DNA from 2 places in the Limnobacter thiooxidans genome. Region 1 is predicted to be linked to the other one. Evidence: predicted binding sites of a transcription regulator. Region 1 holds the regulator's gene; the other holds the start of a gene.
The links. Region 1 encodes HrcA, which represses chaperone genes, less so after heat shock. Its sites were predicted from a motif close to TTAGCACTCNNNNNNNNNGAGTGCTAA; they were not measured.
Positions count from the first base shown of each region.

Region 2: the regulator HrcA is predicted to act here: its motif matches at 2,245-2,271, upstream of RGQ30_RS03350 (co-chaperone GroES).

Region 1 is NZ_AP028947.1:2,126,319-2,133,730, reverse strand. Features, by position in the region: gene recN (DNA repair protein RecN) at 1-1,057, opposite strand, end outside; gene RGQ30_RS09720 (NAD(+)/NADH kinase) at 1,047-2,000, opposite strand; gene hrcA (heat-inducible transcriptional repressor HrcA) at 2,079-3,095, shown strand; gene hemH (ferrochelatase) at 3,161-4,267, shown strand; gene grpE (nucleotide exchange factor GrpE) at 4,415-5,017, shown strand; gene dnaK (molecular chaperone DnaK) at 5,119-7,074, shown strand; gene dnaJ (molecular chaperone DnaJ) at 7,222-7,412, shown strand, end outside.
Region 2 is NZ_AP028947.1:741,645-749,056, forward strand. Features, by position in the region: gene groL (chaperonin GroEL) at 215-1,861, opposite strand; gene RGQ30_RS03350 (co-chaperone GroES) at 1,892-2,182, opposite strand; gene RGQ30_RS03355 (peroxiredoxin family protein) at 2,424-3,245, shown strand; gene RGQ30_RS03360 (TRAP transporter substrate-binding protein) at 3,274-4,302, opposite strand; gene RGQ30_RS03365 (two-component system sensor histidine kinase NtrB) at 4,415-6,406, shown strand; gene RGQ30_RS03370 (response regulator transcription factor) at 6,393-7,061, shown strand; gene RGQ30_RS03375 (chloride channel protein) at 7,067-7,412, opposite strand, start outside.

The DNA of each region.
Region 1 (7,412 bases):
CGTGTTTTGCCGAGCTTAATTCTTTTTGAAGCTTCTCGATATCAAATCCATCCTCAAGACCTTTGATTTCAGCCTGAACAGTTTCCATTTCAAGATGCAGGTCTTCAGGCTGGATACGCAGCTTGCGAGCAGTTTCATGCCACAGCGACATGCGCGCCTCTACCTCTTCAAGTGTTCCTGGGTCCAGTTCACTGTGTTTTACATAGTTGCCCAGGTCGTAGCTGGCTTCCCGAATCAGGATTTCGCTTTCAGACAGGGTTTTGACCACGCCTTCAAGTGCCGGGTCGCGTGAGGAAAGATGGCTTAGTTTTTCTATGACGTGAGTCAGTTGATCCAGCAAGGCATTTTCACCTTGCGACAACAAGTCGCTGGCATGTTGGGTGCCTTCGATCAGTTCGGCGCTGTGGCTAAGGCGGTCGAAGTCACTGCTCAGGATTTCCCATTCGTCAGCCTTGGGCGCCACTTTGTTAAGTGACTCCAGTTTCCATTGCAGGTTTTCCAGCCGTGCCCCCCTTTCTTCCTGGCTACTTTGGGCTTGCTTCAAGGCTTTTTCCGCACTTCGAAGTTTTGTGAAAGCGCTCGCGGTGTGTTGTACCAGGCTGTGGTGTTGCCCAAAATCATCGAGCAACCTCAGTTGTTCACCTGGCTTGGTCAGGGTTTGAAACGCATGCTGGCCATGGATGTCGATCAGGGTTTCAGAAAGTTCTTTCAACGTGCTGGCAGGAACTGGAGTGCCGTTGACATAGGCTTTGGAGCGGCCATTGGCGTCGATTGCACGGCGCAGGTGCAGTTCTCCTTCCTCGCAGGCGATGGATTGTTCTTCAAGAACGGCTTTGGCAGTCGGATTGATCTCGAACACTGCGGTGATGTTGGCGCGCTCGCAGCCTTCACGCACTTGGGATGCATCGGCGCGTGCACCCAGGCACAGTGACAGCGCATCAATCAAAATTGATTTGCCGGTTCCTGTTTCGCCCGACAGCACGGACATGCCCGGTGAAAAATGCAGGTCCAATTTGTCAACAATTACAAAATCCTGAATGGTCAAACTACTTAGCATGGCTGCTGTCTCTAAGTCCTCGAGTTTTGTGGGGGGTTTCTGTTGGGCTTGCACTCCAGTGCAGTTTTTGCCTCAGCATGGCGAAGTAATCATAACGTGCCGGGTGCAAAAGCTGGATAGGGTGTGGTGACACCTTGATCCGAATTTGATCACCCACTTTGGCACGTCCGTTGAACTGCATATCAAAGTGCACGCCGGTTTGCTTGCCCCCAGTCACAAAAACATCGATTGTGCTGTGTTGTGGCAAGGCAATCGGGCGGTTGGTCAAAGCGTGGGGTGCCACAGGCACAATCAGCAAGCCCGCCAGGCTTGGGTGCAGAATAGGACCGTCTGCTGACAGGGCATAGGCGGTCGACCCGGTTGGTGTGGATACAATGAGGCCATCTGCCCGCAGGTCGTACATGAATGTGCCGTCCACTTCGACGCGGAGTTCGACCATGCCACCCACAATGCCGCGGCTGATGACGATGTCGTTCAGTGCAATGTGATTTTCGACCAGTTTGCCCTGTCTTAATATTTGCCCTTGCAGGTAAGACCGCGATTCAGCAACTGATTGGCCGTTGATGGTATCGACCAAGGTGGGGTTGATGTCGTCAAGGCGAATATCAGTCAAAAATCCAAGGCGTCCCTGGTTAACGCCGATCAAAGGAATGTTGGAGTCCGCCAGTTCTCGCGCGGTACCAAGAAAAGTGCCGTCGCCTCCGATAATTACCGCAATTTTTGCCTTTTTCTTGATTTCTGCCAAGGTGGCGAATTCAAAATTGGGATGGTCGTCATCCAGTTTTATTTTTTTGGATGCGGTGCTGCTCAGCATGTTGTCACAGACCAGAACCTTGAATGAATTGGCGGCCAACAGGTCTACGACGCTTCGCCAAATGGCCTGTTTTGGGGAGGCACCATGCTTTGCAAATACAGCAATGCACATCCCTTTCTGTTTTGGCATTCTTGAGTTCCTGTTTTTGTCGTAAAGTGGGGCCTAAACCCAATCGTATCGCAACACGCATTTGAAGTGACCTTGATGATAGACGAACGCGCCCGTTCCATATTGAAAACATTGGTTGAAAGGTACATCACGGATGGAAGCCCGGTGGGTTCGCGGGCCTTGTCCAAGTGGTCTACGCTGGATCTGAGTCCCGCCACTATCCGCAATGTGATGGCTGATCTTGAAGAATTGCGCTTGGTGGTGTCGCCACACACGTCAGCTGGACGCGTGCCCACACCGCAGGGTTACCGGATGTTCGTTGATTCCCTGTTGACGGTCAAACCACTGGCCATTGATGTGCAAACCGCCTTGAGCGGTGGTATTCAACGCGAAGACCCGAACCGCGTGTTGAGCAAGGCCGTGAATTTGCTGTCCAGCCTGTCGTCGTTCGCAGGTGTCATCACTGCGCCCAAAAAGGCAGCCCTGTTTCGTCACGTGGAGTTTTTAAGTCTTTCGGACAGAAAGGTGTTGCTGATCATTGTGACTCCTGATGGGGATGTGCAAAACCGGATCTTGATTGTTGAAAAGCCTTACACCCAGTCTGAGCTCAGCATGGCTGCCAATTTTTTCAACCAGCATTTTGCAGGTCTGACTTTTCAGCAGGCCAAGCAACGTTTGTCGGAAGAACTGCACCAGATCAGCCAGGACATCAGCAAACTCATGCAGGCTGCCGTGAATGCGGGTACCGAATCCGAGGAAAGCGCCACAGATGGCGTCTTGTTGTCTGGTGAAAGAAAGTTGCTGGACGTGTCGGATCTGTCAACCGACATGGACCGTTTGAAAAAGATGTTCGGGGTGTTCGAACAGCGCACCGCCTTGTTGAGGCTGCTGGAGAGTTCGAACCGCGCCGAAGGTGTGCAGATTTTTATCGGTGGCGATTCCAGCCTGGTGCCCATGGAGGAAATGAGCGTGATTTCCGCGCCGTACCAGGTCAATGGCGAAGTGGTTGGCACCTTGGGGGTGATCGGCCCCACACGCATGGCCTATGAGCGACTCATTCCTATTGTGGATATCACATCCAAACTCGTTTCTTCTGCGCTGTCCGATCCGGACTAGGGTTCCGTTTCACCACGGTTCGCTTTCGGTATACTTCAAGACTTGTTGTTCACTAGGCAGTATCCATGCGCACCGAAGCCCCTTTTCGCCACGGCACCCCCCAAAAAACAGCTGTACTGCTTGTCAATCTGGGTACGCCGGACAATGCAGACACACCTTCCTTGCGTCGTTACCTGAAAGAGTTTCTTTCGGACCCACGGGTGGTTGAAATTCCAAAATTGATCTGGTGGATCATTTTGAACGGCATCATTCTGCAAATTCGCCCCAAAAAATCTGCTGCCAAATATGCCACGGTGTGGACTGATGAAGGTTCGCCCCTGATGGCGATTGGCAAGCGGCAAGTGCGGGTATTGAGTGAGGCCTTCAAGGCACGTCGCTGGGATGTTCGGGTTGAGCTGGCGATGCGCTATGGCAACCCGTCTGTGGCCAGCCGTATGGATCAGCTTCGCAAAGACGGCTATGACCGAGTCCTGGTTTTTCCGCTTTATCCTCAATATGCTGCTGCAACAACAGCCTCTGTGTTTGACGCTGTGTTCGACTGGGCCAAACCCGTGCGTAATATTCCGGAGTTGCGCCTGGTCAAGCACTATCACGATCACCCGGCCTACATTCACGCTTTGGCCGAAAGTGTCCGCAAGCACTGGCAGATCAACGGCAGGCCGAATTTTGAAGGTGGTGATGTGCTGTTGTTCAGCTTCCACGGCGTGCCTGAGATGACTTTGCTCAAAGGAGACCCTTACCATTGCGAATGCTACAAAACGGCGCGTCTGCTAGTCGAGGAATTGGGTTTGCAAAAAGGCGATTACCGTGTGACATTCCAGAGCCGTTTTGGCAAAGCCAAGTGGCTTGAACCCTACACAGACAAAACCCTGGAGGCCCTGGGCAAGGCGGGTACCAAGCGGATTGATGTGATGTGCCCCGGTTTCATGGCAGATTGCCTTGAAACCCTGGAGGAGATCAACCAGGAAGGCCGAGAAGACTTTCAGCACGCAGGTGGTGGCGAGTTCCATTACATTGCCTGCCTGAACGACAGCGAATTGTCTGCTGCCATGTTGTCGGAAATTACAGCCCAGCACATGCAGGGCTGGCCGGTTGATATGGGTTACGAAGAGTCCATGGCACTTGAATTGGCGGAAAGCCGAAAACTGGCCCTAGAGATGGGTGCGCAATAGCGATTCAGGGTATTTTTCGGCAAATAAGAGCAAATCAATCGAATTGGGGGCTTGAAATTCATGTTCAAGCCCCCAATTGCCGTCCAGAGCAGGAGCGATTGATGCGTGAATTGATCGCTTCCATTGAATTCACTTGGAGGAAAAGACATGTCAGAACCCACTGGAAAGCCGAACACAGACGAGCAACAGTCTGCACAGGCCCCAGAAGGTCAGCAGCAAGGTACGCCGACCCCGGATCAGCCTGAGCAGGCTGCGCAGCAGCCCGAAGCGCCTCAGGACGAGGTCTCCGTATTGCGGGCAGCGCTGGAAAATGCCCACCTTGAAGTTGAGAAGTCAAAGGAAGTGTACTTGCGACTGGCCGCTGACATGGAAAACCTTCGCCGTCGCACCCAGGAAGACGTGGCCAAGGCCCACAAATACGCCATTGAGTCATTTGCTGAATCACTGGTACCTGTGCGCGACAGCTTGGAAATGGCGCTCTCCGTTGAAAATCAGACCCCTGAAGCATTGAAAGATGGTGTGTCCGCCACCCTGCGTCAGCTTGAAGCGGCATTTGAACGCGGAAAAGTGGTGGTATTGAACCCGGTTGGCGAAAAATTCAACCCGAACCAGCACCAGGCAGTGGCCATGGTGCCCGGCAGTTCGGTCGAGCCTGCTGTAGCGCCAAACCACGTGGTGTCGGTGCTGCAAAAGGGTTACTTGATCAATGACAGGGTGTTGCGCCCGGCCTTGGTGTCTGTAGCCCAATAAAAAATGAAACCTGGGGTTGAATAACCCCTTGAACTGGAGGGGTTTAGCCCCATATCCGGTCTAACAACATACATTTGAATTCAGAAATTACGGAGAAATTCATGGGAAAGATTATTGGCATTGACTTGGGTACAACCAACTCTTGCGTGGCCGTATTTGAAGGCGGTGGCTACAAAGTCATCGAGAACTCGGAAGGTGCGCGTACAACCCCTTCCATTATTGCTTACATGGAAGATGGCGAAATTCTGGTGGGTGCGCCCGCCAAGCGCCAGGCTGTGACTAATCCGAAGAACACGCTGTACGCAGTCAAGCGCCTGATTGGCCGCAAGTTTGGCGATGCTGAGGTTCAGAAAGACATTGACATGATGCCTTTCTCCATCATGAAAGCCGACAACGGCGATGCATGGGTCAGCGTACGTGATCAGAAACTGGCTCCCCCGCAGGTGTCAGCCGAAGTGTTGCGCAAAATGAAAAAAACTGCGGAAGACTACCTCGGCGAAGAAGTGACAGAGGCTGTGATTACCGTGCCTGCTTACTTTAACGACAGCCAACGCCAAGCCACCAAGGATGCGGGCCGCATTGCAGGTCTGGATGTCAAGCGCATCATTAACGAACCCACTGCTGCTGCATTGGCCTTCGGCATGGACAAAGCTGAAAAAGGCGATCGCAAAATTGCGGTGTATGACCTGGGCGGCGGTACATTCGACGTGTCCATTATTGAAATTGCTGACATTGACGGCGAGAAGCAGTTTGAAGTGCTGTCCACCAACGGCGACACATTCCTTGGCGGTGAAGACTTCGACCAGCGCATCATCGACCACATCATCGACGAGTTCAAAAAGAACAATGGCGTTGATTTGTCTAAAGACCCGATCGCTTTGCAGCGCATCAAGGCTGCAGCCGAGCGTGCGAAGATCGAATTGTCGTCTTCACAGCAAACCGAGATCAACGAGCCCTACATTGCGATGGCCAACGGCGCGCCAATGCACTTGACCACCAAGCTCAGCCGTTCCAAGCTGGAAGCCCTGGTGGAAGACCTGATCAGCCGTACCGTTGAACCCATGAAAATGGCGTTGAAAGATGCCGGTTTGTCCGCATCGCAAATCGATGACATTATTTTGGTAGGCGGTATGACCCGCATGCCCAAGGTTCAGGAAGCAGTCAAGAACTTCTTCGGCAAAGAGCCCCGCAAAGACGTGAACCCCGATGAAGCCGTGGCTGCAGGTGCGGCTATTCAGGGCTCCGTATTGAGTGGTGACCGCAAGGACGTGTTGTTGCTCGACGTATCACCGTTGTCCCTAGGTATTGAAACCATGGGCGGTGTGATGACCAAGATGATCGAGAAGAACACCACCATTCCAACCAAGTTCAGTCAGGTGTTTTCGACTGCCGATGACAACCAGCCTGCCGTGACCATCAAGGTGTTCCAGGGCGAACGTCAAATGGCCAACGACAACAAGAGTTTGGGCGAATTCAACCTGGAAGGCATTCCGCCTGCACCACGTGGCGTACCGCAGATTGAAGTGACCTTCGACATTGACGCGAACGGTATCTTGCACGTGTCTGCGAAAGACAAGGGCACAGGCAAAGAGAACAAGATCGTTATCAAGGCCAACTCTGGTTTGTCTGAGGACGAAATCCAGAAAATGGTGAAAGACGCCGAAGCCAACGCGGCCGATGATGCCAAGCGCCGTGAACTGGCCGAAGCCAAAAACCAGGCCGATGCGCTGGTGCACAGCACCCGCAAATCGCTTGGCGAATACGGCGACAAGCTGGAAGCCGGTGAAAAGGAAAAAATTGAAGCCGCATGCAAGGCTTTGGAAGAAGCAGCCAAAGGCGAGGACAAGGAAGCCATTGATGCCCGCACCAAGGAGTTGGCGGAGTCTGCCCAGAAGTTGGGCGAGAAAATGTATGCTGACATGCAGGCCCAGCAAGCTGCGGAAGGTGCTGCTGCGGGTGCAAACCCAGGTGGTGCCGAGCAGCCACAGTCTTCTTCCAAGAAAGACGATGCAGACGATGTCGTTGATGCTGATTTCAAGGAAGTCAAAGACAAGTAAAGTGGGCAGCGGCGCTCATTAAAGGCGCCGCCTGAAACCAAGGGCACACTGGTTGGCTGCATTCTTGCGGTTTCTCAGTGAAGCCCTTTTTGTACGAATAAAAGCGGTGTTTCGCAAACTGCGCAAGCTGCATGAAATGAGACTGACATGGCAAAACGGGACTTCTACGACATTTTGGGTGTACAAAAAAATGCCACAGACGATGAGCTGAAAAAGGCCTATCGAAAAATGGCCATGAAGTATCACCCTGACCGCAACCCGGACAGTGCAGATGCCGAGGCCAAGTTCAAGGAAGCCAAAGAAGCTTATGAAATGTTGAGCGACGCCAAAAAGCGCGC
Region 2 (7,412 bases), 1.4 Mb from region 1:
AAGCCAGAATCAATAAGCCGGGAAACAAGCCTTGACCAAGGCGAGATGAGCAGTAAAGAACTTCGACCCAAAGGCCTGCGCAACAAAAGCGAAATGAGCAGCACCAAATACCGACAAAAGACCTGCGAAAAAAAAACCGCCAGCCCGGTTCTCACCAAGCCAGCGGTTCTCATTCCAACGGGCCCGAAAGCCCGAAGAAAAGCTACAGAGGCAATTACATGCCCATGCCGCCCATACCACCCATTCCGCCCATGCCACCCATGTCAGGTGCTGAAGGCTTGTCTTCCGCCAGGTCTGCAACCATGCAGTCTGTGGTCAACATCAGGGAAGCAACTGACGCTGCATTTTGCAAAGCAGTGCGGGTTACCTTGGTTGGGTCCAGAACGCCCATGTCAACCATGTCGCCGTACTCGCCAGTGGCTGCGTTGTAGCCGTAGTTGCCTTCGCCGCCCATCACGTTGTTGGCCACAACAGATGATTCTTCACCTGCGTTGGTCACGATCATGCGCAGTGGCTCTTCCATGGCACGCAGAACAATCTTGATACCTGCGTCCTGGTCGGGGTTTGCACCCTTCAAGCCAGCAATCTTGGCGCGTGCGCGCAGCAGGGCTACGCCGCCGCCTGGCACAATGCCTTCTTCAACAGCAGCGCGTGTTGCGTGCAATGCATCTTCAACGCGTGCTTTCTTTTCTTTCATTTCCACTTCAGTGGCAGCACCTACCTTGATCACTGCAACACCGCCGGCCAGCTTGGCCACGCGCTCTTGCAGTTTTTCACGGTCGTAGTCCGAAGAAGACTCTTCGATCTGGCCACGAATCTGCTTCACACGGGCTTCAATGTTTGCGCCGTCGCCAGCACCGTCGATGATGATGGTGTTTTCTTTGCCCACTTCAATGCGCTTGGCTTGGCCCAGGTGTTCCAGGGTTACTGTTTCCAGGCTCATGCCGGTTTCTTCAGCGATAACAACACCGCCAGTCAAGATGGCGATGTCTTCCAGCATGGCTTTGCGACGGTCACCAAAACCAGGTGCCTTCACTGCGCAAGTTTTCAGGATGCCGCGAATGTTGTTCACAACCAAAGTCGCCAAGGCTTCGCCTTCGATGTCTTCAGCAATGATCAACAGGGGGCGACCAGCTTTGGCCACCTGTTCCAGTGTGGGCAGCAGGTCACGAATGTTGCTGATTTTCTTGTCGTGCAACAGAACAAACGGGTTGTCCAAAGCGGCAACCTGCTTTTCCTGGTTGTTGATGAAGTAGGGGCTCAGGTAGCCGCGGTCAAACTGCATACCTTCAACCACGTCAAGTTCGTTGTCCAGGCTCTTGCCGTCTTCAACAGTAATGACGCCTTCCTTGCCTACTTTTTCCATGGCTTCGGCAATGATGTTGCCGATGGATTCATCGCTGTTGGCGGAAATGGAGCCAACCTGTGCAATAGCCTTGGTCGTTGAGCAAGGCTTTGACAATGCGCGCAGTTCGCCGATAGCGGCTGTCACTGCTTTGTCGATACCGCGCTTCAGGTCCATTGGGTTCATGCCGGCGGCAACAAACTTCATGCCTTCCTTCACGATGGCCTGGGCCAGAACTGTCGCAGTAGTTGTACCGTCACCTGCGTTGTCGGATGTCTTGGAAGCAACTTCCTTGACCATCTGTGCACCCATGTTTTCGAACTTGTCTTTCAGTTCGATTTCCTTGGCCACGGACACACCGTCCTTGGTCACTGTGGGGGCGCCGAATGAGCGCTCAAGCACCACGTTGCGGCCTTTGGGGCCCAAAGTCACTTTCACTGCGTTGGCCAGAATGTTTACGCCACGCACCATGCGGCTGCGAGCGTCGTCGCCGAAAAATACTTCTTTAGCTGCCATGATTAATCTTCCTTTTTCTATTCTGAATAATTAGGCTTCAATTACGCCCATGATGTCTTCTTCGCGCATAACCAGCACTTCCTTGCCATCCACCTTGATGGCTTGACCGGCGTACTTGCCGAACAACACGCGCTGGCCTACCTGCACGTCCATGGCGATCAGCTTGCCGCTGTCATCACGCTTGCCTGGGCCTACTGCAATAACTTCACCTTGATCGGGCTTCTCGGCTGCGGATTCTGGAATCACGATGCCAGAGGCTGTTGTGCGCTCGCTGTCGAGACGCTTCACGATCACGCGATCATGCAACGGACGAATGTTCATGGATACCACTCCTAAATTTGTCTTTTAAAATGAATTGCTTGGTCAAACTGGCAGGTGTGTTGCTAGCACTCGCTGCCATCGAGTGCTAATAATAGGGGTGGGGTGGGTCTATTTCAAGGGGCATGCCTAAAAAAAGTTGTCAGCAAGCGGAGCGTAAGTCACATTTGTTTACACTGTGGTTCGATCCCAATGCGTGTATTGTCCGATGAACAAAGCAAAGTCCCTATTCATTGTCTTTTTTTTGCTGTTAATCAATCTCAGCCTGTTGCATGTGGCCACTCTCAGTTGGCATAGCCCCTTGGGTGCAGGTTGGATGGGTGTCTTTGTGCTGGCTTTGCCCAATTTCTACCTGTTTGTCTGGATGTTCATGGGTCGACGGGCACGAACCTCCCGTAACCTGCACCTCTTGATGGCCACGAACCTGATGGGCATTGCACTGGTGTTAACCGACCCCGCCATGGAAGCCAATCCTTGGCCGCTCGTCCTTGGCAACCTGATTTTCTTCAGCAGCATTGCCTACATTTTCTGGTATTCGCACTTGGGCGAGCGCAACAATGTCCAGTTGAAAGAGGGTGAAAAGCTACCGGCGTTCGAGCTGAAAACGCTGGAAGGTACCCGTTTTTCCAGCGAGCAGCTCAAGGGAGCAGCCTGGCTTCTGATTTTCTACAGGGGCAACTGGTGCCCTTTGTGCATGACCCAAATTCGCGAAGTGGCTGGCCGCTACATTGAGCTTGACCGCTTGGGTGTGAAGGTTGCACTCATCAGCCCGCAGCCTGAAACCAAAACCCAAGACCTGGCCAAGCGCTTTAAGGTGCCCATGGCCTTTTTTGTGGATGTCGATTTCAAGACCAGCAAAAAGCTGAATCTCGTTGCCGATAATGGCGTTCCATTTGGCTTGAAGTGGTTCGGGCATGGCGAACACACCGTGTTGCCCACCGTGTTGATCATCAACAAACACGGGCGCATTGTGTATTCAGATCAAACCTCCAACTACCGGGTTCGTCCTGAACCCGATCAGTTTCTCGAGGTGGCTCGTCAGAAGTTGGCCGTGACTGAAGCCTGATTCAATCCATGACCTATTGGGGCGACGCTCAACGCAATTCCATGGCTGCCGATGCTGCAGCCTGGGTGGCAGCTGCCTTGCGGATGCTATTGATCAGGTCTTTGCTGATACGGCTTTCCATGCGGCGGTGGACAGGTTCAAATGCCTTTCTCCAAAGTTCTAATTCCACCGCACTTAATGTGTGCACCTGCGTGTTTTTAAACTGTTTCACTTTGACCAAGGCCATCGCATTCAGTTTTTCTGCTTCGTCGTCATTCTTGCGGGTTGCGTCCACAATACATCGCTCAAGGGTCAGCCGAAGGTCTGCGGGCAGGCTGTTCCAGAACTTGCGGTTCACAATGACGGCGTAGCCCAGGTAGCCATGGTTGGTCACAGCCACATACTTCTGTACCTCGTGCATGTTTTTGGAATAGAGGTTGGAGGGAGGATTTTCCGTGCCGTCCACAAGGCCGGTTTCTAGCGCGGTGTAGACATCCGAAAACGCCAGGGGCAGAGGCGTGGCACCAAGCGCCTCCATTTGGGCCTCCAGTACCCGGGAGGGTTGTATCCGCATGCGCTTGCCTTTCAAATCCTCGGGTAGCCTGATGGGAGAATTTGAGCTCATTACCTTGAAACCATTGTCCCAGTAGGCCAGACCCAAAATACCCCGGTCTTCAAGCTGGGACAGCAACTCGCGACCAATTGCACCTTGAGTCACTGTTTTCAGCACCTGGCGGTTCGGAAATATGTACGGCAGATCGAACACTTCGAAATCGCGCAAACCCAACTGACCAAACTTTGCGAGGGAGGGCGCCAGCATCTGTACTGCACCAAGCTGCAAGGCTTCCAGTTCTTCCCGGTCTTTGTACAGTGAGGAGTTGGGATAAACCTGAACCTTGACCCTTCCACGTGTCCGCTCTTCGGCCAGTCGCTTGAATTCCAGTGCTGCAAGGCCCTTTGGGGTGTTTTCATCCACCACATGGCTGAATTTGATGAGGATGGGTGGCGCAGCAATTGCAGGCTGCAAAGTCATCACTGCAAATCCAAGTAATAGCGCAAAGACTGACGGAACGTTCATAGAGTGGGCAGGTTCTGTGTATTCATCGAAATTTGCAGAGTAAGACAAGCAACACCATTGTGGGTTTCCACATCCACTGAAAACTTCCGTGGTTTCGTGGCACTATCCTGCGATGCAAGTATTCGCCCCACACGAGCCCAATCTCAAGAAAATCAAGCGCAGACAGGCTGTGCGTTTCGGCGTACCTGTACTCGTCTTTTCCCTGTTGATGGCTCTGTTGGTGGCGGCAGTGTACTACGCCCAGCAAGACGAGCGTGACGAAAACCAGGCAAAGCTGATTGCAGACGCGCTTTGGGCTCGCCAAAACATCCAGTTCCAGGTGGGTGGGTTAATCAATTCGCTTGAAGCGCTCACGAACGACCCAGTGCTTTATCCCTCCAGCCGCATGGCATCCAGCCTCAATCAACTGGGGCGCAGCTCTGGCGAATTGGTGGCCGTATTTCGCGGTCGAGAATTGTCACCCTTGGTCAATATTGAAGAAGCATTTGACGAGTACGATCTCGAAGCGGTTCGTCAGCTGATTTCCGGTGCGGCTCTTCAAAGGGTGGATTCTAGTCTGGACGGCTTGGTCGGGCCGTTTCTGTTTCGGGGCCGAAACTACGTGGTTAACGTCAGCATTGGTCAGCGTGGCAATGCAGTAACCGCGAGTCTTATCGACCTGGACTTGATGCTGGAGCGTGAATTGCCTTGGTGGTTCGCCCAGGACAACCAGGTGGAGCTGCTCGATGCAAGCGGGGCTACGCTTTCACGCCTGATCAAGGCCAGCCCCGGGGCGGGTGTGTACATGCACACCACCTCGCTGGAACTCGGTGGGCTTCAATTTCAACTCAGGGTCAACAGCATTCAGGAAGGACCCCGTTTGTTCAATTACGGCATCACTGGCGCTTTGGCCTTCTTGCTGTTGCTTTTGTTGCTCAGTTTCGTGATGCTGTGGCGCGATTCCCGGCGCCGTCTCGAAATCGAGGCGCGTCTGGAAGAAGAAAAGCTGTTCCGGCAGTCCATGCAGGACTCCATGGCTGTGGGGTTGCGGGTCTGGGATCTCGAAGGGGTTATCCGTTACGTCAACCCGGCCTTTTGTAACATGGTGGGGTACAAACCAGACGAGTTGATCGGTGTGCCCCAGCCCTTGCCCTATTGGCCCCGTAAAAGTACTGAAGAATACAAGCGCCTTGTGGCAGACGTCATTTCCGGCAATGCTCCACCCGAAGGTTTTGAAACGGTATATCAGCACAAAAATGGCAAGTTGATTGATGTGCTGATTGTGGAGGCCCCACTGAAAGATGTCCGCGGCAGCCACACCGGCTGGATGAGTTCCGTGATTGACATCACGGACCGCAAGCGTTCGGAATCACTGATTGCAGAACAAAGGGAAAAGCTGCAGTCGGCTTCACGGTTTGCACTGGTGGGCGAAGTGGCCTCCAACATTGCCCATGAATTGAATCAGCCGCTTGCAACCATGGTGTCTTACGCGCAGGCCGGCATGAATCTGAGCCAGCGGGGGGGCAATGTGGAAACCTATGCCCAGTTGTTTGAGAAGTTGCGGGATCAAGCCCAGCGTGCCGGGCGCGTGGTGGGTTCGGTGCAGAACCTTGTCCGGAAACGTCGGCCCACCCGGGAGAATGTGCGGGTCTCTGATCTCATTGACTCCATTCGGTTCATGGTCAATTCCACGGCCATGTTGCACCAGGTGCGCTTGCACTTTGACATCGGCACGCCCAATTTTGATTTGTACATTGACCGCATCATGGTCGAGCAGGCTTTGGTGAATCTGGTCAAGAACGCTTCAGAGGCCTTCACTGCTTCGCAGCGCATTCGCAATGTCTGGATCAAGACCCGATTGCTGGACCACTCTTTCGAGTTTTCAGTGCGTGACGACGGCCCCGGTTTAAGCCTCAACAACGCGGAAAAAATGTTTGAAGCCCTGGTGTCTACAAAACCCGATGGCTTGGGCCTGGGGTTAAGTCTTTGCCGATCCGTGGCCGAGTCACATGGCGGGCGTTTGAAAGCAGAGGCTGTGCCCACCGGGGGTACCTGCTTTACAATGGACCTGCCGATGGCAATCAAAGAATCCATGGATGGGGAGCAGTCAGTTGGAGCAAGCTAAGAACGTGCAAGTGTTGCTGTTGGATGACGACGATGACCTTCGCGAAGGCATGAAGTGGATGTTTGAAACCATGGACCTGCCCATGGAAGGTTTCGCAAGTTTCGAGCAGTTTCGCGTGCGTCTTGATGAATACGTCAACAGCACAGCCGAATTGTGTTTGCTGCTGGATCTGCGCATGCCCGACATGTCGGGGCTTGAGGTTTTTGCCTGGTTAAAGCGTTCAGGCTACAGCCTTGACCGCCTGCCCGTGATTTTCCTGACCGGGCATGGCGACATTTCCACAGCCGTGGAGGCTGTCAAAAACGGCGCATTTGATTTTTACGAAAAACCCACCACCGACCAACGGCTTGTTGAGCGGGTCAAGCAGGCTTTGCAAAAGTCCGGGGAGTTTCTCGCCAATCTGGAAGTGCTCAAACAATGGTCGGAACGAATCGACCGCTTGTCACCCCGCGAAAGGGAAGTCATGTTCCTGGTGGCCAAGGGCAAGCTGAACAAGGTCATCGCTTCCGAGCTGGATATCTCGATGCGTACAGTGGAAGTTCACCGTGCCAATGTATTTGAAAAACTCAAAGTTCGTTCAGCGGCTGAACTGGCAACCCTCTTGAGCCGCTTGAGCGACCGGCTTGGTTTCGACCAGTTGGCCGGGCTCGAATAAGCAATTCACTTTTTTTCCACAGCTGGCGTTGAATCAGCGGCTGCGTCTTTCGGTGAATCTATCACCGTTTGTGCCGGTGCCGGTGTTTCGTTGGCTGCGAAGTTCACCTTGATCTGATTGGCCAGCAAGTGATAAATCGACGCGGGCAAAATCCGCTTGCTGACCTGGGTGGAAATTGCTGATACAAAAATCAGGGGCATCACCAGGTCATGGTTGTCCACCATCTCCAGCACAATAACAAATGCAGTAATGGGGCAGTGTGTGACTGCGGATAATACGCCCACCATGGCGAGCAACATCAGGGGTGCTGTTTCGCTGTTGGTCAGGTTGGCAAAAAAGTGTCCAAAGCCG